3 regions of the Clostridium neuense genome follow, and region 1 is predicted to be linked to each of the others. Evidence: riboswitches for the same ligand, from Rfam matches in the RefSeq annotation. Region 1 holds a riboswitch; each other region holds the start of a gene.
The links. Region 1 has a riboswitch for S-adenosylmethionine ahead of ACJDT4_RS08380 (YezD family protein). Riboswitches for the same ligand answer to the same signal wherever they lie in the genome.

Region 1 (11,184 bases):
TTCCTTGAATTCCTATAAAATTGCATTTAATCCACGGTATGCCATACTTAGTTTCCATCATTTCTGCAATATAATTTATAGATCTATGGCATTGAACTAAATTCACATCTGCCGTATGAGCATTTTGAATTTGCTCATATCCTGCATCTCCTGTTAATGTTGTTACAATGGTATATCCTATCTTTTTTAGGACTCTCTCTATTTCCCAGGCATCTCCGCCTATGTTATACTCTCCTAATATATTTATTGAATATTTCTCATGCTTCCAGGTCCCTGTTCCAATTATTTCTTTCATAACTGTATTATTTGCAATATGATGTCCTGCAGATTGAGTTACTCCTCTGTATCCTTCACAACTAAAGGCAAGAACATTAATTCCATATAATTTTTTAGCTTCCTGAGCTACTGCATTTATATCATCGCCTATAAGGCCAACAGGACATGTAGCATAAATTCCTATAGCCTTAGGATGAAAAATTTCAACAGCTTCTTTTATTGCATTTCTCAGCTTAGTGACTCCTCCAAAAACTATATCGCTTTCTTGCATATCAGTTGAAAAAACATATTCAAAGAAATTTTGTCCACCATCTTCAGCTTTAGCTTTAGATCTTCTTCCTCCCCAAGTGTAAAACGCACATCCAATAGGTCCATGAGTTATGTGTACCATATCTTTTATTGGTCCCATAACAACTCCTTTACAACCTGCATAGCAGCAGCCCCTTGAAGTAATTACTCCTGGAACTGTCCTTACATTTGCATTAATCTCTGGACTTGGATTTTCCTTTGTTTTTATTACAATATGAGTTTTTCTACTTTTATAAGCTTTAGCTGGATATTTTTCAAGGGCAATATCCACAACTTTTTTCATACCATTTTCCATAATGTTAATTTCACCTCTTTTACTATTTATAGAGCCTCTTCTCCCACTTCTCCTGTCCTAATTCTATATACATCAGTTACATCTGACACAAATATCTTTCCATCTCCTGGATTTGATGTTCTATTTACATCAATTATAAGTTCAACAAGTTCCTGAACCTCCTCATCCTTAACCAGTATAGTAAGCATTCTTTTAGGCACAAGCCTGTGCATTTCAGATATATCCTCTACAAACTTTTTATCTTCAACTGCCTTACTTTCAATAGACTCATCATCTATCATTAAAAACCTAACCTTCTTTTTCCCTCTTCCTACTACTTTTCTACAAGTAAATGATGGAAATTTACTCTTTAAAAGAGCAGCTTTTGTAGCATTAATCATATTCATTCTAATAATTGCAGTAACCTCTTTCATACTATTCCTCCTGACTACAGCGATTTTGTGCCAGAGCTGACTGTATATGCTTCAATAACAGGACTTACAAATATTTTTCCATCACCAAATGCTCCCTTTTCACCAGTTTTAGCATTTTTAGCTATTGTCTTTATAACATCATCTTTATCTTCATCATTTATAACCATCATGAGCATCTCTTTAGGTATTTCATCATAATAAATTTCTCCAACCTTTATTCCCCTTTGTTTACCTCTTCCTGCAACTTCGTATTTAGTCACAGCCGGAAATCCAGCATCACACAGTTCTGAAAGTACAGAAGCCACTCTTTCTGGTCTAATAATAGCTTTTACCATTAACATTGTTGAACACCATCCTCTTTTATGTTAAACTATATTGATTAGAGTAAGCACACTCTAATCCTTTTGCGGCGTATCTCTTATTCATTCTGCTAAAAACCAAGAGATGCGCTTACTTTATTTTTATATTTTTTCATAATTACTCCAATAATCCATGCTCCATAAGTATAGCTTCTAATTTTTCCTGCTTCATTGGCTTTGGTATTACAAACATATCATTTCCATCTATCGCTTTAGCTAGTGATCTATATTCATCTGCTTGTTCATCTTGAGGATTAAATTGTATTACTGTTTGTTTGTTTATTTCTGCTTTTTGTACTTCATGACTACGTGGTACAAAATAAATAAGCTGTGTTCCAAGTTCCTTTGCAAAAGCCTCCAGAAGTTCTTTTTCATTTTCAACCTTTCTACTGTTACATATAATACCACCAAGTCTTACTCCACCTGAATTAGCAAATTTACTTATACCTTTTGATATATTATTAGCTGCATACATTGCCATCATTTCACCACTTGCAACTATATATATTTCCTTTGCTTTTCCCTCACGTATTGGCATTGCAAAACCACCGCATACAACATCACCTAAAACATCATAAAAAACATAATCCAAATCATCCTCATAAGCACCTAGTTGTTCAAGCATATTTATAGATGTAATAATACCTCTGCCTGCACATCCAACTCCTGGTTCTGGTCCACCTGACTCAACACATTTAATATTTCCAAATCCAGTTTTCATTATTGTGCTTAAATCTACATCCTCTCCTTCCTCTCTTAAAGTATCAAGAACTGTTTTCTGTGCTAATCCTCCTAAAAGTAATCTTGTTGAATCAGCTTTTGGATCACAACCCACTACCATTACTTTTTTACCCATTTCTGCAAGTCCAGCAGTAAGATTTTGTGTAGTAGTGGATTTACCAATACCACCTTTTCCATAAATAGCTACCTGTCTCATTTAATTTCCTCCCTTTAAAATAAATGTAATTAAATTCAATTAATGTAAATTTAATTATTTATATAATATATCAAGATTGCATTTAAAGTCAATATTTCTTTGATATTTTATCAAATTTTAATGTTTTATATTTAAAAATTATTAACGTTTAAACTTTATATTTAATAATTTGTTATAAATCTCAATATTTTATAGTGAATCATGTAATGCATATTTTATACAATTTATGTTAAGTTATGTAATTACAAAAATTTAATCATGCGTCACTTGTTGTGTTGTTATATCATATTTAAGCTCATTTAACATGTTTTTATTGCTTTACTTAAATCCAAGTTATGTTTTAATGTCTTATACACAAATTTGTATAAATTTTATAAGAACAAAAAAAATATCATTATGTAAACTAAAATATAATAATTCTACAGCAGCAAAATTATCATTATATTACTTATATAGTTGTATTTCTATCAACTTTATAATAAAATTGTATTATATTTTTATATTTTCTAAAATATGTTTAAGGAGGGTTGAATATTATGGAGGATAGAACTTTAACTCCTTTGGACGTGTCAAAAATTCTTCGTATATCCAAAAATACTGTTTATGAATTAATTAAAAGAGGTGAACTAAATTGCTATAGAGTCGGGAAAAAAATCAGAATAGATTTACAAGATATAGAAGACTATAAAGCTAGATATCAAGATAAAAAACAGCCTAATCAGCTAAACGAAGATATTTATTCGTCATTTTCAAACAACCTTTTACCACTTGATGAAGAATATCACAAAAATAATTTTATAATTTGTGGACAAGACATTCTTCTCGATGTATTATCACGTTATCTTCAAGTTCATCCTCAAGGCGTTCGCGCTCTTCGTTCCTATGTTGGAAGCTATAACGGATTACTTTCCCTTTACCTAGATAAAGTGCAAGTTGCAACAGCACATCTTTGGGATGGAGATACTGGAGAATATAATATTCCATTTGTTAGAAGACTTCTTCCTGGGATCCCTACTGTAATAATCCATTTAGCCTATAGAATGCAAGGTTTTTATGTTGCAGCTGGAAATCCAAAAGAAATTAAAAGTTGGGAAGATTTAAAAAGAAAAGATATTATTATGGTTAATCGTGAAAAGGGCTGCGGAACTAGAATTCTTTTAGATGAACATTTGAGACTTCTTAATATCGATGGGAATTCAATAAATGGGTATGATAGAGAATGTCTTTCTCATCTTGCAGTTGCAAGTATTATATCTAGACATGGTGCAGATTTTGCTATAGGAAATGAAAAAACCGGACTTCAAATAAAAAATATTGATTTCATACCACTTCAAAAGGAAAGTTATGATTTGGTACTTAAAAAACAAGATATGGATAAACCAGAATTTAAAGCAATCATAGATATACTTCGCTCAAATTCCTTTAAATTAGAACTCGAGGGAATTGGAAATTACGATTTAGATCACCTAGGAGATATAATAGCAGAGTTATAACCCTTAGATGATCTTGTTATAATAAAGCTACACTTATATTAAAAGTTGTTGTTGAGTTTTCAATTCTACCTTTTCCATAAATAACCGCTTGATATTTCTTTTAACATCTTTTATTTTTAACCATGTGAAAAAGTTTCAAGGTTATTCCTAGTTCCATATAATTCACTAGAAAGATCTTTTTGACCTGGTATTCCACAAGCATCTGCACGACAGTGCTTACAATGCCTAAATACTTCAAGATATTTCTCTGCTTTCGCTCTTGCTGCATCCAATTCAAAACAAGTAGGTGCTGGAACATCTTTAAGCTCATATTGGGGTATTAGGGGAATTATATTATATAAGGTTGCTCCAGCTTCCTTAACCATTTTAGCGGTTTCTTCAATATGCTTCTCATTAATTCCCGGGACAAGTACCGTATTAACTTTTACAACTATACCAAAATCACTTATCTTCTTAATTCCTCTAAGTTGTGCAGCTATTAAAATACTTGCGGCCTCTTCGCCATAATACTTTTTGCCCTCGAGTTCAATATAAGATATTATCTTACTTTGAATTTTAGGATCTACAGCATTTACTGTTACCGTTATAGTACTTACTCCAACCGCGTAAAGTTCAGCTGCATATCTTTCAAGTAAAAGTCCATTAGTACTCAGGCATTTTATAAGTTCTGGATAAGCTTCATTTACTAGCTTAAATGCTTCAATTGCATAACCTGTAGCAAGAGTATCCCCAGGTCCAGCTATACCAACTACAGTTATGTCTGGACAAAGTTCAAGAGCCCTTTTTACTGTTTTAACAGCATCCTTTGGAGCTAATATCCCATTTGCAACTCCTGGTCTATTTTCATCATTATTGTTATAATCCCTTTTGCAAAATTTACACTGAATATTACAAGTTGGACTTACTGGTAAATGAAGTCTTCCAAATTTCATATGAGCTTTTCCCCCCATACAAGGATGTATATTAGATAATTTTGAAAACTTATCATGGTTTTTTATATCATTTATTCCTGGCATAAACTTCCGTCCTTTCTTTATTTAAATCTTACACATGCAAAAAAAGCTTTAGATAAACACTAGTCTATCTAAAGCCTCTGGTTTTCCAGTCAGCATACGTACTATTAACTAAATTTGAATCTCTTTTTAATTATTAATTTTGCAATGATATCACCAATTATTTGTATGACTTGAACTAAAACCACTAGTATAACCACAGTTGTAATCATGTAACTAGTTTCAAACCTTTCATAACCATATCTCAATGCAACACTGCCTAAACCTCCAGCACCTATAGCTCCTGCAAGCGTCGTGCTTCCAATAACAGTTATTATGCACAGGGTATAACTTCTAATCAACGATGGAAGTGCTTCTGGTATAAGAACTCTTGTTATTATAGTAATAGATTTAGTTCCCATTGATATAGCCGCTTCAATTTTACCATGATCAACTTCCTTTATATTATTTTCAACCATTCTTGCTAAAAACGGTGCAAGCCCTATAACAAGAGGAACTATTGCTGCATTTGCACCTATGGTTGTTCCAACAAGAAAACGTGATAATGGAAGCAGCACTACTATTAAAATCATCGTTGGAAAAGATCTTATTATATTTATTACTGTGCCAAAAAGTTTATTAAACCTAGCTGCCTGTAGTATATTCCCCTTTTCTGTAACTACTAATATGACACCCAAAATAGTACCTATTATAAAGGTAAACACGCTAGTTACCAGTGACATATAAATTGTTTCCCCTAAAGCCTGTTTTATAACATCGAACATAACGTCGTTCATACAGCAGTCACCTCTTTTTCCTTACTAATTTGGAGATTATTTGTTATATCAATAAACACCTTTGCTGTATCACTTTGAGGATTTAAGAACACCTCATCTGTTGAACCTTCTTCCATGATTACTCCTCTTTCAATAACCGCAACATTATTGCAGCAATACTTTACAACATCAAGCTCATGAGTAATCAAAACTATAGTAAGGTTAAGTTTTTTATTTATATTTTTAAGTAATTCAAGAATAGAATAAGTTGTCTGCGGATCTAATGCAGAAGTAGCCTCATCACTAAGTAAAACATCTGGATTATTTGCTAGTGCTCTTGCTATACCAACCCTTTGTTTTTGTCCACCACTTAATTGAGCTGGATGAGCCTTTTCTTTGTCTTTTAATTCAACAAGTTCAAGTATTTCGTGTACTCTTTCATTTATCTTGTTTTTAGGATATCCAGCTACTTTAAGCGGAAATGCCACGTTATCAAAAACTGTTTTAGAATCAAACAAATTAAACTGTTGAAATATCATTCCAATTTTTTCTCTTGCTTTTCTAAGCTCTTTTTTATTAAGCTTTGTCATATCCTTATCCCCGATTGTAATAGTACCCTCATCTGGTTTCTCAAGTAAATTCAAGCATCTTACCATAGTTGATTTTCCAGCACCACTAAACCCTATTATTCCAAATATATCTCCTTTTTTTATTTCTAGATTAATGCCTTTTAAAACTTCAACCTTACCATAAGGAGTGTTAAAACTTTTACCTAAATTCTTTATACTTATCATATAAATTTCACCTTACTTTTCATTAAATATTAGACTTTGTTTACTCTATAGGCTTTATATTAAAATGCCGGAACTACAGAGCCTTTGTATTTTTCATTGATAAATTTTCTAACATCTTCAGATTGAAGAGCTTTTACAAGTTTCTTTATAACCTCTTTATTTTCATCACCTTTTCTAACTACAATTATGTTAGCATAAGGTGAATCCTTGTCTTCCCTGAATATTGCACTATTAGGATCTATTTTTGATTGAAGAACAATATTTGTATTTATAACTCCTCCATCTACGTCTCCTAATATTCTAGGAATTTGATAAGCATCAATTTCTTTAAATTTTAAATGTTTAGGATTTTCAGCTATATCATTTATAGTCGCACTTTTACTTGAAATAGTCTTTTTAACTTTAATTAATCCTTGCTTCTGTAAAAGGATTAATACTCTATATTCATTAGAGGCATCATTAGGTATAGCAATTGTGGCTCCATCTTTAAGTTCACTTGTTTTTTTAATCTTTTTAGAATAAAATCCTATTGGTTCTACATGAATGTTTCCTGCTACTGCAAAATTGTATCCTTTTTCACTAGCTACTGAATCCAAATATGGTTTGTGCTGAAAATAATTGGCATCAATTTGCTTATCATTAAGTGCTGGATTTAATTGTGATGAATCATCAAAAACTTCAATTTTTAAATCTATACCTTCTTTTTTTAATTTAGGTTTTACAAAATTTAATATTTCTGCATGTGGCGTTGTCACAGCTCCTATCTTCAAAGTTTTGTTTTCACCCTTATTTTCTGTAGTAGTACTCTTACCACATCCTGTAAAAACTATTGCTGCAAATAAAACTGCTAAAGTTGATTTTATAAATACTTTTTTCATGATATGTCCCCCTTATTTATTAAAAAATTTAAATTTTTATTTAAGTCTTATTTTTTCACTGGTTTCTATTTGTATTACTACCCCATCTTGAATAACTAAAGTTATAGAGCCATACTTTATGTCCTTTAACAATTCTGAAATCTTATCCGTATAATTTTTTATCTCATTATTCTTAATTATACGAATATTCTTATCATTCATAATATTCTACCCCCAATTTATTTATAAATAATGAAGCTGAAAGATTGAACTTTATAATACCAACTTTATCCCTACAAACTTGAAGTTGACTCAAAGTACAACTGACAGAGCACAGAGTGCAGTGAATGTAAATTTACCTTTCGTTTCTCTAAGGTAAATCTTAGAACTTAATAGGCTCAGCTGTGCTGAATACTGTATTTTATGCCATGCACAAGCATTAAATTTTAGATTTTTTCAAAGCATAGCGGAGAAAAATCATCCTTCACTGTACTCTAAGTCAAACCCTAGTTTGCTGGCATAAATTTAGAATCTGCAATTTTCAAGTTATTTATCTATTACGTATTTTCATAAAACAAAAGCCCCCTTCAATACGAAGAGGACTAACTTACTATATTAGCTTAAGTTTAAACATCCTCTTATCTCTCAAAACTTACTTTTGCAGGAATTAACACCATGCATTCAAATGAAAAATGCTGGTTGTTGGGTTTCATCGGGCCAGTCCCTCCGCCTCTCTTGATAAGATTCCAGACAATTTATTTAATTTGTATTCCTACCATTCAGATAGGAATGATGATATAATTTATAGTCTTAATTATATCATTTCTATCTTCTATGTCAATACATTTTTTGAATTATTTTAATTTAACATATTTTCAATTATTTAGCTTACCATAATACTTAACAATCTTATCCAAAGCCACGTCAACTGATTCACAAATACCGTAAGAATCAATGCCATTTTCTTGAAGTACTGCTGCTGCACCGTAACCTATCTTTCCAACCAAAAGTACTCTACAATCTTTAATTTTTTCAATAAGTGGAGCAAATTTATTTTCATGGTACCTGCTGCATTCACATAGTTCTTCATTGACTCTTTTTTCTATAAATTCATAATTATCTCCATCTACTTCATATATTAAAAATTGCAAAGCAGTAGCAAAATGTTCGTCAATATATACACCATCACTGCTTCCTACAGCTATTTTATAGCCCATACTCATATCCCCCTTTCATTTTAAGTTTTCAGCCGCATCTATAAAAATACTTTTCTAAACGCTTGTTCTAAGTCTTCAATTAAGTCATTTTCATCTTCTAAGCCTAATGAAAGTCTAATTGTTTCAGGCGGTATACCAGCTAGCTTTTGCTCCTCTGGTGTAAGCTCACTGTGAGTTGTTTTAGGTGGATTTACTATTAATGATCTTGCATCTCCAATATTGGCTTGATAGCTAAATATTTTAAGAGAATCAATAAATTTATCAATTTGCTCAAGTGTACCATCTATACCGAAGGAAAAGGTAGATCCTGCTCCTTTAGGTAAATATTTATCCTTAAGCTTTTTATATGGACTTTCTTTAGCTGTCGGATACTTAACCCATGCTACTTCTTTCTTTGTTTCAAGATACTTAACTATCTTTTCTGCATTAGAAACCTGTTTTTTTACTCTTTCTGAAAGAGTTTCAATTCCTAACAAAACAAGATATGCATCAAAAGCGCCTAATGTTGCCCCATAATATGCCAAATAATTTGATCGAACTCTAGCTGTAAAAGGGAACTCAGGAAAAACATCTACAAAACTTCTAGGATTTCCACTTGAATCCCTAAGTATATGGTAAGTTTCTAAAAACTGTGGAAATTTGTCGCTTTTAAAATTAAACTTACCACTCTCAACTATGAGCCCAGCAATTACATTTCCATGTCCACTTAGTGCTTTTGTAGCCGAATAAATTACAATGTCTGCACCATACTTAATTGGATTCAAAAGATATGGTGTAGCTAAAGTATTGTCCACAATTAAAGGAATTCCATTTTCATGTGCTATATTAGCTATGGCCTCAATATCAACAAGAATTGCATTAGGATTACTTATACTCTCAACATATATAGCTTTCGTATCAGCTTTAATAGCCTTTCTAAACTGTTCTGGATCTTTGGAATTATTTACTATATCTATCTTGATTCCGTAATTCGGAAACACCTTTTTAAAACCATCAACAGTTCCACCATAAAGTTCCGAAGTAGCTAATATTCTCCCACCCTTTTCTGCTACATTTAACAAAGCGTATGTTATTGCTGCCATTCCAGAACCAACTGCTATTGCTGCCGCTGCATCATGAAGACTCGCTATTCTTTGTTCCAAAACACCAACTGTTGGATTTCCAACTCTAGAATACACATATCCAAATTCGGTAAAACCTATAAGTTTTTTTGCCCTTTCCGTACCTCTAAATTCAAAAGACGTCGTAGCATATATAGGAACAGAAACTGCATTATTATGCTCCTTAGGATTGTATCCTCCTCTTACTTTTAAAGTATCAAATTCATAATTTAAAACAGGCATTGTTTAACCTTCCTTCCCCTTTAATTTTACAAAAAACAAATGCATCACTAAGTATTAAATAAAAATTTAATTAGTTACAAAAATTCATACCTAAAATTCCGTAGGTGCGGAGGAATTTTTTCCTTGTACCACCGTGTGAGCGAAGTAAAAATACTGAAGGAACAGTTTAAAAAAGTTCTAATAAATATCGGTAAAAAAATTGTAAAATACTTAGATATTTCAATCTGTTTGAGCATTTTTTCAGCGAGTTATTGAAATATCTTAGGATTTTATAATTTTTTTACCTTAGATTTATAGAAATTCTTTAATGTGACGAAGCATTTTTACTTCGCTATCTATATGTGTTTAATACAATATTATATATATCTTCAATAGCTCTTAATCCACCATTATAACCTGCATATCCGCAATTTAATACCAACCTATAAGCCACAGGCGGACTTATTATTAAAAGATCAGCACCTATATCCTTTGCTAGGTCCCTTTCCCAACTACTTCCGAGTATCAAAGCTCTATTTTTATGCTCACCTTTTCTTATATCATCCTGTATTTCTCCTCCGTCAACTGAAAACTTGACTTCGGCTGATCTGTATTCAGATATCTTATTAAACTCTTTTATAATTGCACTTTTAAATTCTTCTGGTGTATCTTCAACTACATACTGCTTACCTGGTATTATTCCAAGTTCATTTAAAAGAAATTTTGAAAAGCCTATTGAATAATTTGAATCTAAAATCGTATAAAATTTTCTAGGAAGCCCATATCTAAACTCCAGCATAAAATCTGCAGTTCTCTCAATAAATGAATAAAATTTTTCTTCTTCCTTTTTAATGAAAGCTTCAACCTTATTTTCATCAAGCTCACCAAAATTTCCAACTTCCCTTAAAAACTTTGATGTTTCTACTCCTCCTATAGGAAGATAAGGGAAATGATAGTATGGAGTACCATACTTTTCTTCAAGATGCTTTGCTATTTTAAGTCCAACCCAATTGCTTACCACAATATTAAACTGCGCATTAGGTATAGTTTTCCACTCATCTATTCCATTTGATTCATTTCCAAAAAGAATGTTAACTTTAAGTCCTATTCCTTCAAGTATTCTTTTTATTTCTTCCAAATTTCC
Region 2 (11,184 bases), on a different contig from region 1:
ATATTTGGAAGCACAGATATACATTATCTTGATAGTACCAATATGAGTTCAAAAATTAATATGATTATTTTTCGTCCTGATATTGTGAGCAATTCTTTTGGTTGGCCTGAAACCTTTAAACTCAATACTCCTTTTATAAATGAGCATGTTATTAATAAGATAAAGCTAGAAAATTATAAAAAGATAGCAGACATATTCCATTCAATTGTAAATGAAATGAAGGAGAAAGAAACTGCCTATGACTTATGTATAAAAGGGAAACTAATTGAACTATGTGCTTTTGCTTTAAGATATTTGCCTATTAGTAGTATTGATAAAACTAAAAAAGGTAATAGACTTCCTGATATTAATAGAATTAAGAATGCTATGAAATTTATAGAAGATAACTATGCAAATAATATAACTTTAAATGATATTTCTCAAAGAGTACATTTTAGTGCATGCTATTTTTCTAGAATGTTTAAGAAATTTACTGGAACAAATTTTGCAACTTATCTTAGTGAAGTGAGAGTTGAAAATGCAGAGTTTTTAATTAAAACAACTTCTAAAACGATTGCAGAAATTGCTTTTGAATGTGGCTTTAATAGCGTACGTACTTTTAATCGTGTCTTCAAAAAAATAAAGGGCTATACCCCATCTAGTTTAGATTAACCCTAGAAGGGCTATAGCTCTTTATTTATATAATATATAGCTTGTGCAAAAACGGTTAGATATGTAATTCCTTAAATGTGTTCATATTTAAATCTTTTATTTTAAAAATATTATTTTCTAAAATTCCATAAGAATTAGGATTGCTTTCCTTTGGAATAGAAATAGAGCCTGGATTAATAATAAAAATACCATTTTCTTTCTTTGCAACAGGAATGTGAGTATGACCGTAAATTAGTACATCACCGTCCATAAGTTTTGGTATATTATCCTCTCCATATATATGACCATGTGTTAAAAATAACCTTTTGCCATTATAAAGTATTGAGGAATAGGTTGACATTATTGGAAAGTCCAAAACCATTTCATCAACTTCACTGTCGCAGTTTCCTCTTACTGCAATTATCTTATCACTGTATTTATTTAAAAGTTCAGTTACGCCTTTAGGATTATAGCCTTTTGGCAAATCGTTTCTTGCTCCATGGTATAGTTCATCTCCAAGAATAGCTATAAAATCAGCTGCTTCCTTTTTATAGTTTTCAATTGCTTTTTCTAAATAGTAGAGTGAACCGTGAATGTCAGATATGAAAAATATTTTCATCTATATCACCAACCTTTTTTGTTTTATTTAACAGCTATTACATCAAATACCCTTGATGAGTATTGGTTATTTTTTGAATCGTAAAAACTATAAATGCTTTTATTTATATTAGCAAATGAAAAATTATTTAGCAATGCCTTTAATTCATTTTCATCCGCATAATGATGTGGAATGTTTTCTTCACCAGTTCTTGACCCTATAAAAGTGTTTTTTTCAATTTCAGTACCAATTCCATAAGAAGTATCTAATGTGGAAAGAAAATCGAATACAAAATAGCTTTTGGGTTTTAATGTTCTGTATACTTCATTAATTCCTTGTTTAATATCACTAAGAATTGCATGATGTAAGGTTGAAGTACAAAGTACAACGTCAAAAAAATCATCATCATATGGGATAGCTGTGAAACTATGTTCCCGGATTGTTAAATTTGATAAATTAAGTTTTTTTGTATTTTTTATTATTTTGCTGCAATCAATATCTGAGGCATAAACATCAAAGCCAAGCGAATTTAGATATAAACTGTGCCTTCCGTTCCCACAGCCTAAATCGATTGCTTTTTTGCAGTTATGTTTTAGTAAAGTATCATTTGCTTTTATAACAAATGGCGAAATAGAGAGATCAATAAAACCATATTCTTTTGTTATATGGAGTTTGTAATTTTCCCATACACTGTCAATTTTAAATTTGCTATTCAAAATATAATCACTTCCAAGGCAAGTTTTTTATAAATTAATTATATATTATTTCCATGTTTTTCTTCTAGCTTAAAAATTAAAAATTTGATATAATTTCCTTAGGTGGTGATATGTATGGAGAAAGAGATACTGGAGATTTTAAAATCAATGCAGCAAGATATGAAGTCACTTAAAGAAGATGTGAATTCTGTAAAAGAAGATGTAAAATCTGTAAAGCAAGAACTTGGAACAGTTAAAGAAGATATAAAATCAATAAAAGCTGTTCAAGATGAGCACACACACCTATTAAGAGCATTGGAACATAGAACAGAGGTTATTTCAGCTGAACAGGAAAATTTAAAGCATGAATTAGCTGAAGTTAAGGGAGAAGTTAAAGGTATAAGAAAAGATTTAAGTAATGTAGAAATGATAACTGCAAGTAATTGGTCGGATATTGCAAAATTAAAGGCTGTAAAATAAATACATTCACTATTTTTATATATGAAGAATTCAAGTTAAGTGATGGTTTCATTTTTTTAGAAACTGCTGCTTAACTTTTTTATTGTAAATATTAATTTAACCTTATTCGTGGTATACTACCATGTGTAAAGATAAACCATCTTGAAACTTGAAATTTATTTGTACCAAAATGACGTCTTCTAGGCATTATGGTGCACATGAATTTCAATAGTTGAAGCGGTTTATCTATATATATAAAATCAGTAAAGTATGAGGTAAGAAAATGAGTGAATTTAAAGATTTAGGATTAAGTAAAGAAATTTTAGGAGCAATAGAAAAATTAGGGTATAAGAATCCGTCAGAGGTTCAGGAGAAAGTTATACCTTTAATTTTAAAAAATAAAGATGTTATGGCAAAATCACAAACTGGAAGTGGTAAAACCGCTGCTTTTGCAATACCTATTTCAGAAAAAATAGAACTTGAAGAAAAGAAGCCGCAGGTATTAGTTTTAGCACCAACAAGGGAACTTGCCTATCAGATAAAAGAGGACTTTACCAATATAGGAAGATTTAAAAGATTAAGATGTGCTGCAATTTTTGGGAAACAGTCAGTGAGTGTTCAACTTAATTCACTAAAACAAAGAGTGCATGTTGTGGTAGGCACACCAGGAAGAACCTTTGATCTTATAGAAAGGGGAGCCTTAGATGTTTCTAAAATAAATTATCTTGTAATAGATGAAGCTGATGAAATGCTGAATATGGGTTTTATTGATCAGGTTAAGGATATAATAAAAAAGCTTCCAAAGAAAAAACTAACACTTCTTTTTTCGGCAACTTTGCCAGAAGAAATATTGGAGCTTAGTAAAAAATATATGAAAGAACCTATTAATATAGAAATTAAAGCTAAAAGTTCTGTTACAGATAGAGTTAATCAAATTTACTATGAGGTAGAAAATGATAAGAAATTTGATTTGTTAAATAAATTAATATATGTGGAAAGACCAGAAAGTGCAATGATATTTTGCAGAACTAAGGAAAACGTAGAAAAGCTAACTTCTAGGATGAAAGCTAAAGGATATTCATGTAATGCGCTGCATGGTGGAATGCTTCAAGCTGACAGGACTAACATAATGAACAGTTTTAAAATGGGAGAATTTATTTTTCTTGTGGCTACGGATATAGCTGCCAGAGGAATTGATGTAGAAAATATTACACATGTTATAAACTATGATATACCTATGGAGAAGGAAAGCTATGTTCATAGAATGGGGAGAACTGGTCGTGCAGGAAATAGAGGAACTGCAATAACTTTTGTAACTCCAAGGGAGCATAGATTTTTACAGGAAATAGAAGAGACATTTGAATTAAGCATCATAAAAGGAGAGATCCCATCAGCAGAACAGGTTGAAGAGGGCAGAGAAATATATAATAAGACGCTTAAAAATACTGCAAAACCAAAAAAGGTGAAAAATAAAGAGATAAATAAAGAGATAACAAAGATATATATTAGTGCTGGAAGAAAGAAAAAAATAAGACCAGGAGATATAGCTGGTACTGTGTCAAGTATTTCAGGAGTTAACCCGGAAGATGTTGGAATAATAGATATACAGGATAACTTTTCTTATGTAGAGATTCTTTCTGGAAAAGGCAAATTGGTACTAGAAGGACTTAAAAATAAAACTATAAAAGGCAAAACTATAAGAGCAGAAAAGGCACAAAAATAGTTTAGCTGAATATAATAGTTATTGATAGAAATTTTTGTGGAGAATTCAGTGAGAATATATGTAGTTAAACCTGGTGATACTGTTTGGGCTATAGCTAGAAGTTTTGGAGTAACACCAGAAAGTATTATAAATGCGAATGGTCTTTCACAAGACAGCAGTTTAGTAGTTGGGCAAACCCTTGTTATTCCAAGTACAGAGATATCCTATAGAGTGAGACCCGGTGATACATTATGGTCTATTGCAAGAAAATTTGGAGTTTCAGTAGACAGCATTGCAAACTTAAATAACATTACTAATCCTTCAGCAATTTATCCAGGACTTATGATAAGAATACCTGAAAACGCAAAAAATTATGGATATATTGAGGTTAATGCGTTTATACAGCCATCTACCACGCAAAGGGAAAATGCTGTTTTAGGTGAGGCTATACAATATTTAACCTATGTAACTCCTTTTAGCCATCATGTAACCGCTGATGCTGGTCTTACACCACTTAATGATGAAAATATAATAAGAATAGCAAGGGAAAATAAAGTTGCACCAATGCTTTCGGTTACAAATATATCAGGTACGACAGGGGCAAACTTTAACAGTGAGCTTATAGGCAATATACTTAATAGCAATTCACTGCAACAAACTTTAATAAATAACATTTTAAATATGATAAGAAGTAAAGGGTATTATGGTGTAGTTGTTGATTTTGAAAGAATTCCACCTGAGGATAGGGAAAAATACAATAATTTTTTGAGAAAGCTTGTTGCAGCACTTCATCCAAATTATATTGTAGCCACAGCACTTGCACCAAAAACTTACGATGTTACTACGGGGGCATGGCACGGAGCACACGATTATAAGGCGCATGGAGAAATTGTCGATTTTGTAATTATAATGACTTATGAATGGGGTTGGTCTGGAGGCCCACCAATGGCAGTCGCCCCTATAAATGAAGTGAGAAAGGTATTAAACTATGCGGTAAGTGTAATACCGCCTAAAAAAATAATGATGGGAATGCCGCTTTATGGATATGATTGGACTCTTCCATATATGCCTGGGGGAGAATTTGCGGAAAGTATAGGAAATCAAGAGGCAATAAATAGGGCAGGTAGGTTTGGAGCACGAATACAATATGACGAAAAATCTCAATCGCCTTACTATAATTATACAGATAGAGCAGGCAGACAGCATGTTGTATGGTTTGAAGACGCAAGAAGTGTAGAAGAAAAATATAAGCTTGCTAGTGAACTTGGACTTAGGGGAGTTAGTTATTGGGTACTTGCACAACCTTTCCCACAAAATTTTAAAGTTTTAGATAATATGTTTAACATAGAAAAGGTGATAGAATAATAACTAAGCTAAGATATAAAAAAGCTAATAATTGTATAAAAAATTTGAGCAGTTGGTAAGTCCCCCTTCCAGCTGCTTTTTGTTAATTATATTGTAGATTCCTTTGAAATATTATGTATTTTTATTAGTTCATCATGAAATTTTTCAAAGAGAAGCCCAGCGATGAACCAATATGGTGCATAGTCAAGCCTTGTTATACCTTGTATTGTAATTCCTCTGTCATAATACCAAGGACATGAGCCTATTGTAAGACGTAAAATTGAGCCTGTGCAAAATTCCACTATTAATATAAGTACAGCATATATCCCCCCTCGGATTAAAATTGGCCAACGTCTTATAACATCATGTATTGGTTCCATAAAAATTGCTAAACCATATATTAGAAACATCCACATACTGGTCCAAGCATGCATTGTAATGTCTCCACTTAAAAGGGAACCAAATCCAGTCCATAATATTTCCATACACCATCCAGCTAAACCATATAATATAAATCGTAAAATTTTCATATAATTAGTTTGCCATTATTTATAATAACTATTCATAATTTTATTATTAAATTTAGAATTGCTTTAGTTTTTACTATAGTAAACTAAGCAACTTTTTAACCATTAATCTCTAGCTATAAACTGTTATTTGGTTGGTATAAAATTTAAAAATATGGTTGAGGACAGAAGAGGAAGGAGGGGATATAATTATAGGTGGACAGCGCTAAGTTTGAAAATTACAAATTTAAAGTTTATCCTGGCAAACTTTGAATTGTACTCTAAGTCAACTTCTAGTTTAACAGGATGAATTTAATATTAGCAATTTTAATTTTCCGAGTTGTTCAGCTATATAAGGTTTGGAGGTGATGTCATGATAAAGTATTATATTGAAGGACTTGTTTTAGGTTTTACATATGTTGCGCCTATTGGTGTTCAAAATTTATATGTTATTAATTCTGCTATATCTAATAAAAGAATTATGGCACTTAGGACTGCTTTGGTGACAGTATTTTTTGATGTTTCGCTTGCAATTACATGTTATTATGGTATTGGTATTGTTTTGAGTAAATCTCAAATTTTAAAAGAAATTATACTAATGGCAGGAGCAGTTGTTGTAATTTATATGGGATGTCAGCTTATAAAAGATACGCCTAATTCTCTTGGAAAAGTTAACGGTGATAAGAGTTTTTTTAAGTTAGTTTTGGCTTGTTTTACTGTTACATGGCTAAATCCGCAAGCGATTATTGATGGTTCATTGATGCTTGGGGGATTTAAAGCTTCTATTCCAGATACATATTCTAAATTGTTTATATTAGGAGTTTGCAGCGCTTCATTTGTATGGTTTACATGTCTTGCACTAATTATAAACTATTTTAAAAAGAATTTTAGTGTAAAATTGGTTGGTATAATTAATAAAATATGTGGTGTTATAATAATTTATTATGGTTTGAAGCTTGGAATTAATTTTATTAAAGGATTGGGTGTTTTATGATAAATATTGATTGGAAGCCTGATAAAAATTCTAATATGCCTTTATATAGACAGATAGTGGATTATATAAAAGAAAAAATATCAGGATGGGAGTGGATAGTAGGAGCAAAGTTGCCTTCCCAAAGAAAGCTGGCAGATATTTTTGAGGTTAATAGAAGTACCTTAATAGAGGCCATTGATGAATTAAAATCATATGGTTTAATAGATGGCAGGAGCAAGGGAGGAACAGTGATAGTCAATAATACATGGTCTGTATTAGCTTCAGGTAAAGCTCCAAATTGGGAAAAGTATATAAAAAGTGGTGTATATGAACCCAATTTATCTACTATTCAAATGATAAATAAACTTGAGTATGAAGATAATATTATTAGGCTCAGTACAGGTGAACTTTCACCAGAGCTTTTTCCTAAAAATGCAATGAAAACTGTACTTTCAAAGGTAGCAGATGATATAAGTTCGCTGGGATACGAAAGAACTAAAGGTTCACTTGAGCTCAGAAAAATAATAAGTAATTATGTGAAAAAGTTTGGAATTAATGCTTCACCATCCTCTATTTTAATTGTTTCAGGATCACTTCAAGCACTTCAGCTTATTTCCATGAGCATACTTAAGCCTGGAGATGATGTATTAGTAGAAAAACCATCATACATCAAGTCAATTAATGTTTTTGAATCTGCAGGTATGAAGCTAAAAGGAATATCTATGGATATGCATGGTATAGAGATAAGAGAAATATTAAAAAACATAAATAAAGAAACACCAATTTTATATACTATACCAACTTTTCAAAATCCTACGGGTATAGTAATGAGTGAAAATAGAAGAAATGAACTTATTAAAATATGCACAAAAGAAAGGCTTCCAATAATTGAAGATGATGCTTATAGGGAGTTGTGGTTTGATAAAAAGCCTCCACAAACTTTAAAATCTAAGGATAGAAATGGAATTGTGCTTTATATAGGAACAATGTCAAAATGTCTTTCTGCAGGTATGAGGGTTGGGTGGGTCATTGGACCTGAAGCAGTTATAGATAGACTCGGAGATGTTAAAATGCAAACGGATTATGGAGCCAGTTCACTTTCTCAATATGCTGCGGCTGAATGGATTTCAAGTGGACTATATGAAAAATATATTGAGAAGCTTAGATATGAACTTAAAAGTAGAAGGGACTTTACTATAAATCTACTTCATGAGTATTTTTATGATCTAGCAGAATGGAATGTGCCTAAGGGTGGATTTTATATATGGTTAAAGCTGAAGGTCAAAATAGATGTAAACAAGCTTTTCAATTTGTCCTGGAAGCAGGGCATTCTTATTAACCCAGGCTACATATATGATTTTCATAAAAATAGTAATATAAGAATATCTTATTCCTATGCATCATATAGTGAAATGCATATAGGAATAAAGAAACTTTCAGAAATTGTTAGAAAGCTAATTTGATTATTTTAAGGAGGAAATTTTATGTATGTTTTTTCAATTGTACTTATAGTGTTATCAAACGTGTTTTATCACATATGTCAAAAGCTAATACCAGAGAAGGCCAATCCTTTTTCTGCATTAGTTATAACATATTTTACTTCGGCTATTTTTTCATTAATAGCATTAATTTTTGATAAACATGGCAAAGGAATTTTTGGTTCCTTTAAAGATTTAAATTGGACAAGTGTAGTTTTGGGAATTTCAATAGTTGGATTGGAATTTGGATTTTTAATGGCATATAGAGCTGGGTGGGATATTAGCGTAGGTTCTTTAGTGGCGAATATAATTCTTGCAATTGTACTTATACCAATAGGAATTATATTTTATAAAGAGGGATTTGGAATTAATAAAATAATAGGAGCAGCTTTCTGCATTATTGGTTTAATATTAATAAATAGAAAATAGATTATATTAGTAGGAATTATGCATAATTATTAAAAAATAGTGTTTGATTTAGTAAATATATGTTTGTGTAAACGTACAATAATTATGTATTGATAAAAATATATAACAAAAAATCAGAAATTTAAATTTATTGTATTTGACACTGAAAATCTTTTTTTGTATAGTGTGTATAACAAAATTGAATAAAATCCTTATCGAGAGAAACTGAGGGGCTGGCCCGATGACGTTTCAGCAACCAGCATGTTTCATTTGCATGCAAGGTGCTAAATCCTGCAGATTAATTCTGAAAGATGAGGGAAGGTATTAATAATAGACCCTTCCATGGGTTTTTTTATTACTATTATCCTCTTCTTTTGCGAAGGGGATTTTTTTATTATAAATTTTAGGAAGGGGGATTATTGTGATAGAACTAAAAAATATAACAAAGGTTTATGAGGATGGAGATAAAAAGGTACATGCTCTTAAAGATATAAGTTTAGAAGTAAAAAATGGAGAGGTTTTAGGTATTATTGGATACAGTGGTGCTGGCAAAAGTACCCTTGTAAGGTGTATAAATTTGCTTGAAAAGCCTACCAGTGGAGAGGTTATAGTTGATAATAAGGATTTGACAAGGTTATCACCAAAGGATTTAAGGAAAATAAGAGAAAAAATAGGAATGATTTTTCAACATTTTAATTTAATGGCTAGAAGAAATGTATTTGAGAATGTAGCCTATCCACTTAAAGGTAAGGGGTTAAGCAAAAATGATATAGCTGAAAAGGTAAATAGTCTTTTAGAATTAGTGGGCTTGAAGGAAAAGGCTTTAACTTATCCATCACAGCTTAGCGGCGGTCAAAAGCAAAGAGTTGCTATTGCTAGAGCGCTTGCTAATGATCCACAGGTTCTTTTATGTGATGAAGCTACTTCTGCTTTAGACCCTGAAACTACTCAATCTATATTAAAGCTAATCAAGGAAATTAATGAAAAGCTTGGGCTTACAATAGTTATTATTACGCACCAAATGGATGTTGTTAAAGATATTTGCGAGAGAGTGATTGTAATGGAAGAAGGGGAGATCGTTGAGAAGGGAGATATAGTGCAAATATTTACTAATCCTAAAGCAAAGATGACTAAAAAATTTATGGCTACAGTATTTCATTATGATAAGGTATATGAGCTTATTGAAAGTAAAGAATTTGATAGTCAATTTTCAGAAAATGATATAGTAGCAAGGTTATCTTTTGTGGGTTCAAATGCTGAAAAAGCTTTTATTTCACAAATTTCAAAAAAATTCAAGGTGGATGCAAATATAATCTCTGGAAATATTGAAATAATACAAGGTATACCTGTAGGAAATCTTATTCTTAAATTTAGTGGTTTTAGTGAAGGAGTTAATAGAGCTATTGAATATTTAGGTGAAAACAACATATATGTGGAGGTGATAAAGCATGGAGAGTCTTTTGAACACGATTATGCCTAATGTAGTAGAACTTTTTCCAGATATGATAGCAGCACTTAAGGAAACATTAATAATGGTAGCTATATCAGGAATTATTTCTGCAGTTATTGGAATACCTGTTGGGGTAATTCTTGTAGTGACACGTCCTAAAGGTATATTGGAGAATAAGGTAATTTACAGTATAGTTGGCAAAATAATAAATGCATTTCGTTCAATTCCATTTGTAATATTGATTGCAGCAATTATACCATTAACAAGACTTTTAGTTGGAACAACAATAGGAGTAAAGGGTGCTGTAGTGCCTCTTGTTTTTGGAACAGCACCCTTTGTTGCAAGGCAAATAGAATCTGCACTTCTTGACATAGATAAGGGAGTTATTGAAGCAGCGGAAGCTATGGGCTCTAGCCCTTTTGAAATAATATATAGAGTTTTACTAAAAGAGGGTCTCCCACAAATTGTTTATGCTCTTACAATCACTACTGTAAGCTTAATTAGCTTTTCTGCAGTTGCAGGTACTGTAGGAGGTGGAGGACTTGGTGATTTTGCCATAAGATATGGATACCAGTATTTTAAAACCGATATTATGGTGGTTACAATTATTATTTTATTAGTTCTTGTAAGCTTAATACAAGGTTTAGGTGAGTTTTTATTAAAAAAATTAAGTCATTAAATAAAAAATAGGGGGAACAAAAATGAAAATACGAAGAATCGCAGCATTATTTTTAACTTTATCCTTAGGTGTTAGTTTACTATCAGGATGTAAATCAAGCACAGCAGCAAACACAAGTAGCAAAAAACAGGTTATTAAATTAGGAGTTACAGGTGAAGATCATAAAATATGGGATGCTTTAAAAGAGGATCTCAAAAAAGATAATATTGACCTTAAAATTGTAAGCTTTTCCGATTATGTAAGACCTAATATGGCTTTAAAT
Region 3 (11,184 bases), on a different contig from region 1:
GTTTTGAATAAAATAAACAAGATCATCCTCTGGTTCAAGAGGAATCTTATTTAAATTTGGTTCTTTTCTTTCTTTTATAGGTTCATATGGATCCCTATTATCTATTTCTTTATTAAAATCATTTATAATATTCTTTTTTATCTGGCTATCTGACAGCCTTTTAATACCTACTACTCTTGAAGTTTGATATCTTATTGCATGAGCTGCATCCAAGATATGTTCTACTTTAGCATTTCCTATGGATGGATCTTTTATATATCCTCGTATTATATCAGCATCATTCTTAAACATTTGTAAGGTATAGCTGGCATCAGTTCCCAATGTAAAAAGTCTATTATTCTTAAAAAAATCATTATGGCCGTAAACATGCGCCATAGTTAATATCTGAAGTAAAAAGGTATTTTCTTTCATTAAATATGCAAGACATGGATTCGAATTTATTACCATTTCATAAGGAAGTCCAACAAGATCGTAATTATACAAGGTCTTTTGTTTTTCATATGCCTTTCCAAAACTCCAATGTGGATATCTAGATGGCATACCTGTATAAGTTTCATAGGAAAGCATATCATTATAACTTACAATCTCAAACTCTTGTTCATAATAATCAAGTCCTTCTTCTTTTACTTTTTCTTCAATCTTTTCATTCCACTTCTCTAGATCCTTTAAAGTATAATTTTCTATGACTCTCCCTCCTTCAAATCCTTTATTAACATTGCTTTTAATACCGGCCATAAATCTTCTTTGTTCTTTATTGTTGCAGATATAAAATTTTTTCTATTCATATTAGAATCAATCTTATACTTCATAGTCCCAGAATAAGTATATGGCAAAATTTCAGCATAACCCACCATATTACATACAGTACAAAGATCATTGAAAGCTTTTAATGCCCTCTCATCATCTTCTGTGAAGTTATCGCCGTCACTTACATAAAAGCCATATATATTCCAAATATCTGGGTTATACCTTTCTTCTATTATTTCCAGTGCCTTATTTATTCCACTTGATATATAGGTTCCTCCAGACTCTACCTTATGGAAAAAGTCATTTTCATTTACTTCATGCCCAACTGTAGAGTGAGATATAAAAGTTATTTCAACACTAACATACTTAAGCCTTATAAATCTAGATAATATAAAAAAGAAGGAACGGGCAAGATATTTTTTTGTAGTATCCATTGAGCCTGAACAATCCATGATACACATTATAGCCGCATTACATTCTTTTTTAGGTTTTTCTTTTATTTTATGATATCTTAAATCTTCCTCTCTAAATGGAAACCTATCATTCCCTTTATCCTCCTTAAGGTCTGCTTCACGTATAGCCCTTTTTCTCCCTTGTTCTCTTTTTAACTTTTCAATTACAGTTTTCTTTTTTGCAAGTCTTGGTCTTATGCCATACTTCTGGTAGCCAGACATCCTCTTAGAACTTTCAGTTATTATTTCAGAATACTTTTTCTTGTCTAGATTAGGTAAATTAAGATCTTCAATCAAATAGTTTATTACATCTTCTATAGTAACTTCTGTTTCGTATATGTCCTCCCCCTCTTCATTGCCTGCTCCTTTTTTCCCTTTACCTGCTTTTACTTTTTCTTTTCCAAGACTATCTCCTCTTTTTTCGCTTCCATCTCCGCTTCCTACTCCTGGCGAATTTTTTCCATATATGAATTCATATTCTTTAAGTCCTCTTATTGGTATTTTAATTTTCTTGTTTGCTCCCTGACCAACAATACTTTCTTCTGATAAAATATCAGCTAAATTTTCCTTTATAGCCTTCTCAACAAGTTCCCTATGCCTTCTTCTATCTCCTATAGTCCTATCATGATCCGTTGGATTAACATTGTAATCTCTAAATATAGCCATACTATCAATCCTTCCACAAGTTGTTGGCTGCATATTTCAAAATTACATCACAGCAATAATCACAATATCCATTTCTCTTCATTTCCTCAACCATTGAATTATATTTTTCATTCTGCTCTTTATCTCTAACTCTGGATTTAGTTATAATTCTTGAAAGTTCCTTTACAGATGCTGTAAGTTTCTTTTCTATTGCTTCCTTAAGAGGCTCATATGCATCATAAGCTATACTGCCGCCATTTCTTACAACATAGAACATGTAAGAGGTTACATCCATTCTAAAGCCTTTTGCAGAGCTTTCCGAGATTCCAATTTGTTCCTCTATGGAACGCATGAATTTTTCGTCTGGATTAAGTTCTTCACCTGTAGATTTATCCTTTATTTTATTTTTATTTACAAAGGCTTCTGCATTATCAAGATAATTATTAAACAAGGTTTCCGCTTGTTCTCTATAGCTTTCTATAAATGCTTTTGTTATCTCTTTTTCAAGTATTTTATTGTATTCTTTTCTTATTATATTTTGAACAAAGCCAAGATATTTCTTTCTCTCCTCCTCTGCTATGTCAAGCTCCTTTACTGATTTTATAATGCTTTCCATTATACTAAGTGGATTGATACAGTCGTATTCAGAACTTGATAGTGCATTGTCTATTGCTTTCACTATAAATCTTGTTGAGATTCCATTCATACCTTCCATTATTCCAGCTTCTTCTCTAAGCTCATTTATATCGACTTTCTTAGTTGTACCATTTTCTACTATATCCTCACCATTGTATATTTTAAGTTTTGTTATGAGATCAACCTTAGAAGAAGGTTTAAGTCTTGAAAGTATTGCAAACATAGCTGCTGTACTCAAGGTGTGAGGAGCTATGTGAGCTTTAAAATTACTCTTTTTAAGAATTTTTTCATAAATTTTTATTTCTTCGCTAAGCTCAAGACAATATGGGACTTCAATCTTTACTATTCTATCGAGTATAGCTTCATTTGTATGATCAGATTTAAACTTATTCCACTCTGCCTCATTTGAGTGAGCTATAATGAGACCATCAAAATATATCATTGCACCTTTTCCTGGTGATGGTATAGATTTTTCCTGAGTTGCAGTTATTATAGTGTGAAGATATTCAACATCGTTCTTAAATACTTCTATAAACTCTACCATACCTCTATTTCCAACATTGAAAGCTCCATTTAGTGAGAATATTCTAGGATCATCCTCTGAATATAAGTCCATTTTGGATATATCAATAGAACCAGTTAAAATTGAAGTATCCTGGTTATTAGGATCTACTGGTGGGACTACTCCAATTCCCTTTCTTGACCTTATTGAAAAACCACTAGTTGTAACGGGGAATCTTTCATACTCACCATTATATTCATGTGTAAGCCTATACTTACATACAGGACACAAGTCACCTTCAATTTCTACACCAAGTTCTCTTTCAAACTCTTTCCTTAAGTGCTTTGGTATAAGATGAAGTGGTTCCTCCCTCATAGGACATCCTTCAAGACTGTAAACAGGTTCCGAAACTTCAAGTGCCTTTTTTATAGCTTCAACTAATGATGACTTTCCTGCTCCAACAGGTCCAACAAGATAAAGTACTTGTCTTGCCTCTTCACCCTTCATGGAGGAAGCATTAAAATAGTTTACAAGCTTCATTATAACCTTATCTATTCCAAAGAAATCATGCTTAAAAAAGTCATATCTTTTTATAGGCTCATTACCATATATTTTTCTTATCCTTGGATTTTCCTCAGGCTTTAGCACCTCGAATCCTCTACTTTTTATAATGTCATATATCCTTTTATGCGCAAGCTTACATACATCTGGATTTTCCTTAACTATATTAAGATATTCAAGAAATGTACCTTCAAATTTAATCTTATTTGAGTTTTCCCTATCATGTTTTATTAGCTCCTTAAAATCCATAAACGCACCTCCCAATCAAAACTTAAAAATTACAAGTCACAAATATAATCTTTATACCAAATATATATTTTAACTTTATCATCTATATTCATAAAGTTTTAAAAAAGTGTGAAATAACAATGCTTCATCACATTAAAAACCTTCTATAAATCTTGGTGTATATTTTAAAATAGTGCTTGCTTTGAGTTCAAGAAGGATAACGATCATATACGGGGCTTGGGATGTAATCCCATTATCCTTCTTTAACTTGTATTAGTCATCTATATATTAGCCCAAGCCTCGTATATGTTTATACTCGCTGGAAAAATGCTCAAGCAATTGAAATATCTAAGTGTTTTATGATTTTTTCACCAAGATTTATTAGAATTTTTTTAAACTGTTCCTTCAGCATTGTTAATTTGCTCCCACGGTGGTTCAAGGAAAAAATTCCTCCGTGCCTACGGAATTTTAGGCATGAATCTTTTAAGTTGCTCAGCGCAGCCGACACTTATAAGTAGTAAGATTTACCTGAGAGAAACGAAAGGTAAATCCTCCTTCACTCTACTCTTTACTCTCTACTCTCTGCTCTTAACCTTTCTAGCTTACTTGTAAGACTTCAAAAATACATTTTAAACTTTTCAGGTACTACCCCTATATTGACATTTGTAACTGTAACTAATATAATAAAATCAAATTTTAATTACAATCTTATCAAGAGAGGCTGAGGGACTGGCCCTTTGAAGCCCAGCAACCAGTACATATATAGGTACATGGTGCTAATTCCAGCAGCTAGGTAACTTTTACCTATGAGCTGATAGATGAGAATAATCCGTGAAGTAGCTGCTCGAGATTTTTCTCGGGCTTTTTTCAATTCACAGTTAATGTGGATTTTCTGTAACAAAGCGGAAGAAAATCATTCTCAACTGTGCACTGTGAATTGTGCATTTTAAACCGAACTAAAGGGGGCTAACAAATGAGTTCAAATATAATAGATTTACTAAACAAAAAAATTCTCGTACTTGATGGCGCTATGGGAACATGTATACAAGGCTATGATCTTAACGAACATGATTTTTGTGGTTCTCTCCACTGTCATGTAAATCAAAAGGGCAATAACGACATTTTAAACCTTACAAATCCAGAAGTAATAAAGGCTATTCATAGCAAATATCTCGAAGCCGGTGCAGATATTATTGAAACCAATACTTTCAATGGAACAAAAATATCTCAGGCAGATTACAACACAGAGGATAAAATATACGAAATTAACTTTAATGGAGCAATGCTTGCAAAAGAGGCAGCTGATTATTTCACAAAAGAAACTCCAGAACAACCACGTTTTGTAGCTGGTTCTATTGGTCCTACAAACAGAACCTTGTCTATGTCACCTGATGTTGAAAATCCTGGTTTTAGAAGTATAAGCTTTGATGATATGTTTTCAGCCTACAGTGAACAAATTGAAGGTCTTGTTGACGGCGGCGTAGACCTACTTCTTATAGAAACAGTATTTGATGGTTTAAATGCAAGAGCTGCTATATTAGCTGCGGAAAGTGTATTTGAGAAAAAATTTATTAAACTTCCTATTATAATATCTGGAACTATAGCAGATAAAAGTGGAAGAATTCTCTCTGGTCAAACTCTTGATGCTTTTGCAGAAAGTATGAAAAATGAAAACGTAATTGCTATAGGTCTTAACTGTTCTTTTGGAGCAAAGGAACTTGTGCCTTTCATAAGACAACTTTCAGAAACTCAAAATAAATATATATCGTTTTATCCAAATGCGGGTCTTCCAAATTCTCTTGGAGAATACGAAGAACTTCCAGAGGAAACGGCTGCTCTTGTTAAAAAGCTTGCATTAGCTGGAAATATCAACATAGTTGGAGGGTGCTGTGGTACTACTCCTGCTCACATAAAAGCTATAAGCAGCGCTGTTAAAGATATACAGCCAAGAAAGGTTCCTAAGTTAGAGCCAGAAACCATTTACTGCGGCCTTGAAACCGTAAAAATAAATAAAGAAAGTAATTTTATAAATGTAGGTGAAAGAACAAATGTAGCTGGTTCAGCCAAGTTTGCAAGACTGATACGTGAGAAAAATTACGAAGAAGCTTTATCCGTTGCAAGACATCAAGTTGAAAATGGTGCACAAATAATAGATGTAAACTTTGACGATGCCCTTTTAGATGCAAAAGTAGAAATGGAGACATTTTTAAGACTTGTTGCCAGTGAACCTGAAATTTCAAAAGTTCCAATAATGATAGATTCATCAAACTTTGAAGTTTTAGAAACTGGTCTTAAATCTATTCAAGGCAAAGCTATTGTAAATTCCATAAGTCTTAAGGTTGGAGAAAAAAGATTTCTAGAGGAAGCAAAAATAATCAAAAATTTTGGTGCCGGTGTTGTCGTAATGGCATTTGATGAAATGGGTCAAGCAGAAACCTTTGAAAGAAAAATAGAAATTTGCAAAAGGGCCTATGACCTTTTAACTAAAAAAATCAACTTTCCACCTGAAAATATTATTTTTGATCCTAACATTTTAGCCATTGCAACAGGAATTGAAGATCATGACAACTATGCTGTAAACTATATAAAAGCTGTAAAGTGGATAAAAGAAAATTTACCTTATGCAAAGGTTAGCGGTGGCGTTAGTAATTTATCCTTTTCCTTTAGAGGAAATAATATAATAAGAAAAGCAATGCATTCAGTATTTCTATATCACGCTATAAATGCAGGAATGGATATGGGCATAGTAAATCCCGGAATGATTGATCTTTATGATGATATAGACAAAGAGCTTCTAGATAAAGTTGAAGCTGTAATATTAAATAAAAGCAGCGATGCTTCTGAAAAACTTCTAGAATTTGCGGAAACCTACAAAAGCACAGAACAAGCTCAAAATAGAACTAGCGATACCTGGAGAACAAAAAACTGCAGTGAAAGACTCAGTTATGCTCTAGTTAAAGGAAATGTAGAATTTATCGCTGAAGATATAGAAGAAGCTAGAAAAGAATACAAAAGTGCCTTAGAAATCATAGAACAACCACTAATGAACGGAATGAAGAAGGTTGGAGAATTATTTGGTGCTGGAAAAATGTTTCTGCCTCAAGTTGTAAAAAGTGCTAGAGTTATGAAAAAAGCCGTTGAGTGTCTTCTTCCATATATAAATGCTGAAAAAGGAAACAGCACAAGTGCTGGAAAAGTTGTGTTTGCAACAGTAAAAGGCGATGTACATGACATAGGCAAAAACATAGTTTCTGTAGTACTTTCCTGTAACAATTTTGAAGTTATAGATCTTGGCGTTATGGTACCTTCAGAAACTATACTTGAAACTGCTGTAAAAGAAAAAGCAGATATAATAGCTTTAAGTGGTCTCATAACTCCATCACTAAATGAAATGAGTCATGTTGCAGAAGAAATGAAACGTCAAGGTTTAGATATTCCACTTATAGTTGGAGGTGCTGCAACTTCAAAAACTCACACTGCTTTAAAAATTGCAACTAAATATGACAAGGTAATTCACAGCACAGATGCTTCTAATGCAGTTGAAGTCACTAAAAATCTTATGAGCTCTAGTAGTAAAAATTATATAGATAAAATTAATAATGAGTATGAAACTATACGCAAAACTTTTTCAGAACACAAAGCCGAACTCGTGTCTATAGAAGAAGCTAGAAAAAATAAATTCAACATTAACTTTGAGAAAACTGAAATCAATACTCCAAACTTTATTGGAATAAAGAAATTTATTAATTTCCCATTAAAAGAACTTAGGAAATATATAGATTGGACATTTTTCTTTACAGCCTGGGATATGGGTATGATTTACCCCCAAATATTAGAAGACTCTAAATATGGAACTGAGGCAAAGAAACTTCTTTGTGATGCTAATAAAATGCTAGATTTGTTTGAAAGCAAAAATATAATAAGTGCAAATGGAGTTCTTGGAATATTTCCTGCAAACTCAACTGGAGATGACATCGAAGTATACCATAATGAAAAAGTTATAACCTTTAATATGCTACGTCAGCAGCAAGTATTAAAAAGTAACAGCTTTAAGTGTCTTTCGGACTACATTGCCCCAAAAGAAAGTGGAATAAAAGACTACCTTGGAGGTTTTATTGTTACTGCTGGTATTGGCGCAAAGGAATACTCTGAAAAGTTAAAGAAAAATGGCGACGAGTATGGAGCTGCAATGGTTAAAATACTATGCGATAGGCTCGCAGAAGCATTTTCCGAGGTACTCCACCTTGAAGTTAGAAAATCCTACTTTGGATATGCACCAAATGAAAACTTGCCTCTTTCTGATTTACTTAAAGGCGCTTACAGAGGAATTCGCCCTGCTTTTGGATATCCTTGTCTTAATAATCATGCTGAAAAAGCAAAGCTATTTGATATGCTTTATAAAGAAGGAAACATTGGAGTTAATTTAACTGAAAGCTATATGATGGATCCTGTTTCAAGCACCTGCGGCTTATACTTTGCAAATAAAGAAGCTAAATACTTTACAATAAACAAAATAGGAAAAGATCAACTAGAAGATTATGCTAAAAGAAGCAAAACAGACACTAAAGAGTTAGAAAAATTATTTAACACACTACTATAAAAATAATGCGAAGTAACAATGCTTTGTCACGTTAAAAAAGTCCTATAAATCTAAGGTTCAAAAATCATAAAATGCTAAGAAATTTCAATAACTCGCATACACTCAGACAATTCAAATATCTAAGCATTTTACAATTTTTGAGCCAAGATTTATTAGAACTTTTTCAAATCGTTCCTTCAGCATTGTTACTTCGCTCCCACGGTAATGCAATGCCGGAATTCCAACATACTTTGAGCCTTTAAACTTTTCTGGATTACAACAAACCATAACATCAACTCATATTTTTTAATATTAAAAAACTTTGGTTTCCCAGCGTGTTTACTATATACTAATTTTCAATAATTATAGCCTATACATTATATTTTATTATAACATATAGGCTTCTTTAACTATATCTAGACAAGTTGAAATATTAAAATCAGCTGAATTCTATTTTCGAATATGTTGGTTATCTGAACATATATCAGTTAACAATGGACAATTAACAGAGGACAGTTAAGGTTGTCTAACATTTTAATACTCTATCCAAAAATTCTATTATTATTTGAACAATTTTAGGTTGAACCCAACGAATTCCAGCATGATCAGCATCCTTAACAATATAGCGAGTTGAATCAACTCCTACCTTTATTAAAGCTTCGTGCAAAATTCTTGTTTGCTCTGGTGAAACCGTTGTATCTGCATCTCCATGCATAATTAAAAATGGTGGTATACTCTTATTTTTATCAATATAACTTATTGGACTCGCCTCTAAAAATCTCTTTGATTCATTATAATTTAAATTGGTGAATGTTGGGCATCCGTTTATCCACAACGCTTGTGGAGAATTACCGAGTTTGTCCAAAGCTTCATCACCTTTAGTTAAATCTGATACACCGTAAATATCAACAACTGCTTGTACATCACTATTTTCCTGTAAGTTATCATCCTTATCAAACTTTCTATTTCCATTTGTAAGTCCTGCGAATGCAGATAAATATCCTCCTGCTGAATCTCCCATTACTGCAATTTTACTTTTATCAATATTATATTTTTCACTATTAGCTCTTAAAAATCTAATTGCCGCTTTAACATCTTCTAATGCTGATGGAAATACACTAGCAGGTGCAACTCTATACTCTATACTTGCAACTACATATCCTGCTTCAGCAATAGCAAGTCTTTGCTGAATATAGCTACCTTTATTGGAAGCTAAAAATCCTCCACCTGTTACGAATACAACTGCAGGATACTTTTCATCACTTCTAGGTCTTAAAATATCCATCTTAAGTGGAGAACTACTGTATCCTAATATAGGCGGCTGTGAATAGGTAACGTTTAAAATTGACTCTATACTTAATTTATCTATTGAAACCTCAATTTCTTTACTAGTGAACCCCAAGTTCTTTTCCATTTACAAACACTCCTTCACTCTACTCTTTTTCAAATTCCAATTTATTCGTCTATAACATATATTTTATCATCAACAATTAAACCATATCAAGCCAATCTTTTAGTATTCATATCTTACATGATTTTCCCTTTTATATCCTTTACTTTTACCATTAATTGAATTTTTTTGCTGCACCATCATTATTCTTTTTTGCTTAGACTCCATAAATCTAGTTTCTCTTTTTAGTCTTAAATATCTTTCAAGCCTTTTCTCATCTAAAATACCTTCTTCTATTGCCTTTCTAACGCGGCACCACGGCTCATTTTCATGTTTACAATCACTAAATTTACATTCCTTTGCAAGTTCTTCTATATCTTTAAAAGCTTCATCCACACCACTAAATTTTATAGTCTATCCTTAACTGTACTTTATACTCTGTAAGCTTTACTCTAATTCATATTTTTTTCCACAAAAATACTGCGGCAAAAATAACACCAGCAGTATTTTATAGTATAAAAATGCACGGTAAATAACCTTACCGCGCTAAATTTCTTAGTTGATTTTATTATTTAATAATAGATGAAACAATATTTAGTTAAGCAAAATAAACAGCTTAAAATAACAATATTACCTTTTTAATTATAATTTGCAAATTGTTTGTTGTAAATTCTTATTTAATAATTATTTATTTCTATACTACCTGCACTATTTTTTAACTGGATTACATTATTACTCTTTCCTACCTCACCCTTCGCTGTTTTTTCACCGAATTCACCATTTATATTTATACTAGAGAAATCACTTTTTATACTTCCAGCGCTTGCTTCTGCATCTAATTTAAATTGCGAATCCTTAGGAAGTGCTAATTTTATTTGTCCAGCAGAAGCTGAAAAATCAATATTATTATTAAATTTATCATATTGAATATCTGTATTACCTGCAGAGTTTGATCCCTCTATATCGCCAGTAAATTTTGTGACTTCAATTTTTCCTGCTGATGCTCTAAAATTTGAACTCCTAGTTTTTAAATTGTCTGCTTTTAAATCACCAGCAGAATTTTTATATATGAAGGTATCTGCCGACATATTCTCCATTTGTAATTTACCTGCACTAAGCTTACAATCCAAATTTTTAAGCTCATATCCACTTATATTAACATCTCCTGCTGAAGATACTACTTTTAAACTGTTTTTATATGAGGTTGGTATACTTATATTTGCAGTTATATCTGAACTATAGTTTAAGAAAAAACCCATATGATTTTTATTCAATTCTACATATAAAGTTTTACCTTCCTTATAACATTTAAGTTCTGGCTTTCTATAAGCACCACTTTCAGTTATATCCCCATCTACTTTTACCTTTATACTATTTGTGCCGTCATTATTAAATTTTATATCTCCAGAATAAAAATTAATTGATATTTCATCTATTCCGTTAA

Region 2: linked by a shared signal. The riboswitch ahead of ACJDT4_RS22325 (methionine ABC transporter ATP-binding protein) and the one ahead of ACJDT4_RS08380 (YezD family protein) in region 1 are both predicted to bind S-adenosylmethionine.
Region 3: linked by a shared signal. The riboswitch ahead of metH (methionine synthase) and the one ahead of ACJDT4_RS08380 (YezD family protein) in region 1 are both predicted to bind S-adenosylmethionine.

The regions. Positions count from the first base shown of each region.
Region 1 covers NZ_JBJIAA010000006.1:88,379-99,562, forward strand. The annotation lists gene nifD (nitrogenase molybdenum-iron protein alpha chain) at 1-880, opposite strand, end outside; gene ACJDT4_RS08340 (P-II family nitrogen regulator) at 907-1,293, opposite strand; gene ACJDT4_RS08345 (P-II family nitrogen regulator) at 1,308-1,634, opposite strand; gene nifH (nitrogenase iron protein) at 1,771-2,589, opposite strand; gene ACJDT4_RS08355 (substrate-binding domain-containing protein) at 3,126-4,082, shown strand; gene ACJDT4_RS08360 (radical SAM protein) at 4,199-5,098, opposite strand; gene ACJDT4_RS08365 (methionine ABC transporter permease) at 5,203-5,871, opposite strand; gene ACJDT4_RS08370 (methionine ABC transporter ATP-binding protein) at 5,868-6,644, opposite strand; gene ACJDT4_RS08375 (MetQ/NlpA family ABC transporter substrate-binding protein) at 6,704-7,522, opposite strand; gene ACJDT4_RS08380 (YezD family protein) at 7,559-7,723, opposite strand; SAM riboswitch class I at 8,137-8,246, opposite strand; gene ACJDT4_RS08385 (NifB/NifX family molybdenum-iron cluster-binding protein) at 8,377-8,718, opposite strand; gene ACJDT4_RS08390 (O-acetylhomoserine aminocarboxypropyltransferase/cysteine synthase family protein) at 8,757-10,061, opposite strand; gene ACJDT4_RS08395 (nitrogenase component 1) at 10,393-11,184, opposite strand, start outside.
Region 2 covers NZ_JBJIAA010000027.1:10,097-21,280, reverse strand. The annotation lists gene ACJDT4_RS22375 (AraC family transcriptional regulator) at 1-651, shown strand, start outside; gene yfcE (phosphodiesterase) at 707-1,249, opposite strand; gene ACJDT4_RS22365 (class I SAM-dependent methyltransferase) at 1,273-1,944, opposite strand; gene ACJDT4_RS22360 (hypothetical protein) at 2,059-2,403, shown strand; gene ACJDT4_RS22355 (DEAD/DEAH box helicase) at 2,666-4,105, shown strand; gene ACJDT4_RS22350 (glycoside hydrolase family 18 protein) at 4,154-5,449, shown strand; gene ACJDT4_RS22345 (putative ABC transporter permease) at 5,536-5,958, opposite strand; gene ACJDT4_RS22340 (LysE/ArgO family amino acid transporter) at 6,308-6,928, shown strand; gene ACJDT4_RS22335 (aminotransferase-like domain-containing protein) at 6,925-8,370, shown strand; gene ACJDT4_RS22330 (EamA family transporter) at 8,392-8,814, shown strand; SAM riboswitch class I at 9,003-9,111, shown strand; gene ACJDT4_RS22325 (methionine ABC transporter ATP-binding protein) at 9,215-10,273, shown strand; gene ACJDT4_RS22320 (methionine ABC transporter permease) at 10,242-10,922, shown strand; gene ACJDT4_RS22315 (MetQ/NlpA family ABC transporter substrate-binding protein) at 10,945-11,184, shown strand, end outside.
Region 3 covers NZ_JBJIAA010000003.1:84,060-95,243, reverse strand. The annotation lists gene ACJDT4_RS04245 (SpoVR family protein) at 1-735, opposite strand, end outside; gene yhbH (sporulation protein YhbH) at 681-1,865, opposite strand; gene ACJDT4_RS04235 (PrkA family serine protein kinase) at 1,870-3,792, opposite strand; SAM riboswitch class I at 4,477-4,596, shown strand; gene metH (methionine synthase) at 4,745-8,371, shown strand; gene ACJDT4_RS04225 (hypothetical protein) at 8,483-8,638, opposite strand; gene ACJDT4_RS04220 (alpha/beta hydrolase fold domain-containing protein) at 8,877-9,764, opposite strand; gene ACJDT4_RS04215 (ribosome small subunit-dependent GTPase A) at 9,864-10,136, opposite strand; gene ACJDT4_RS04210 (DUF4097 family beta strand repeat-containing protein) at 10,418-11,184, opposite strand, start outside.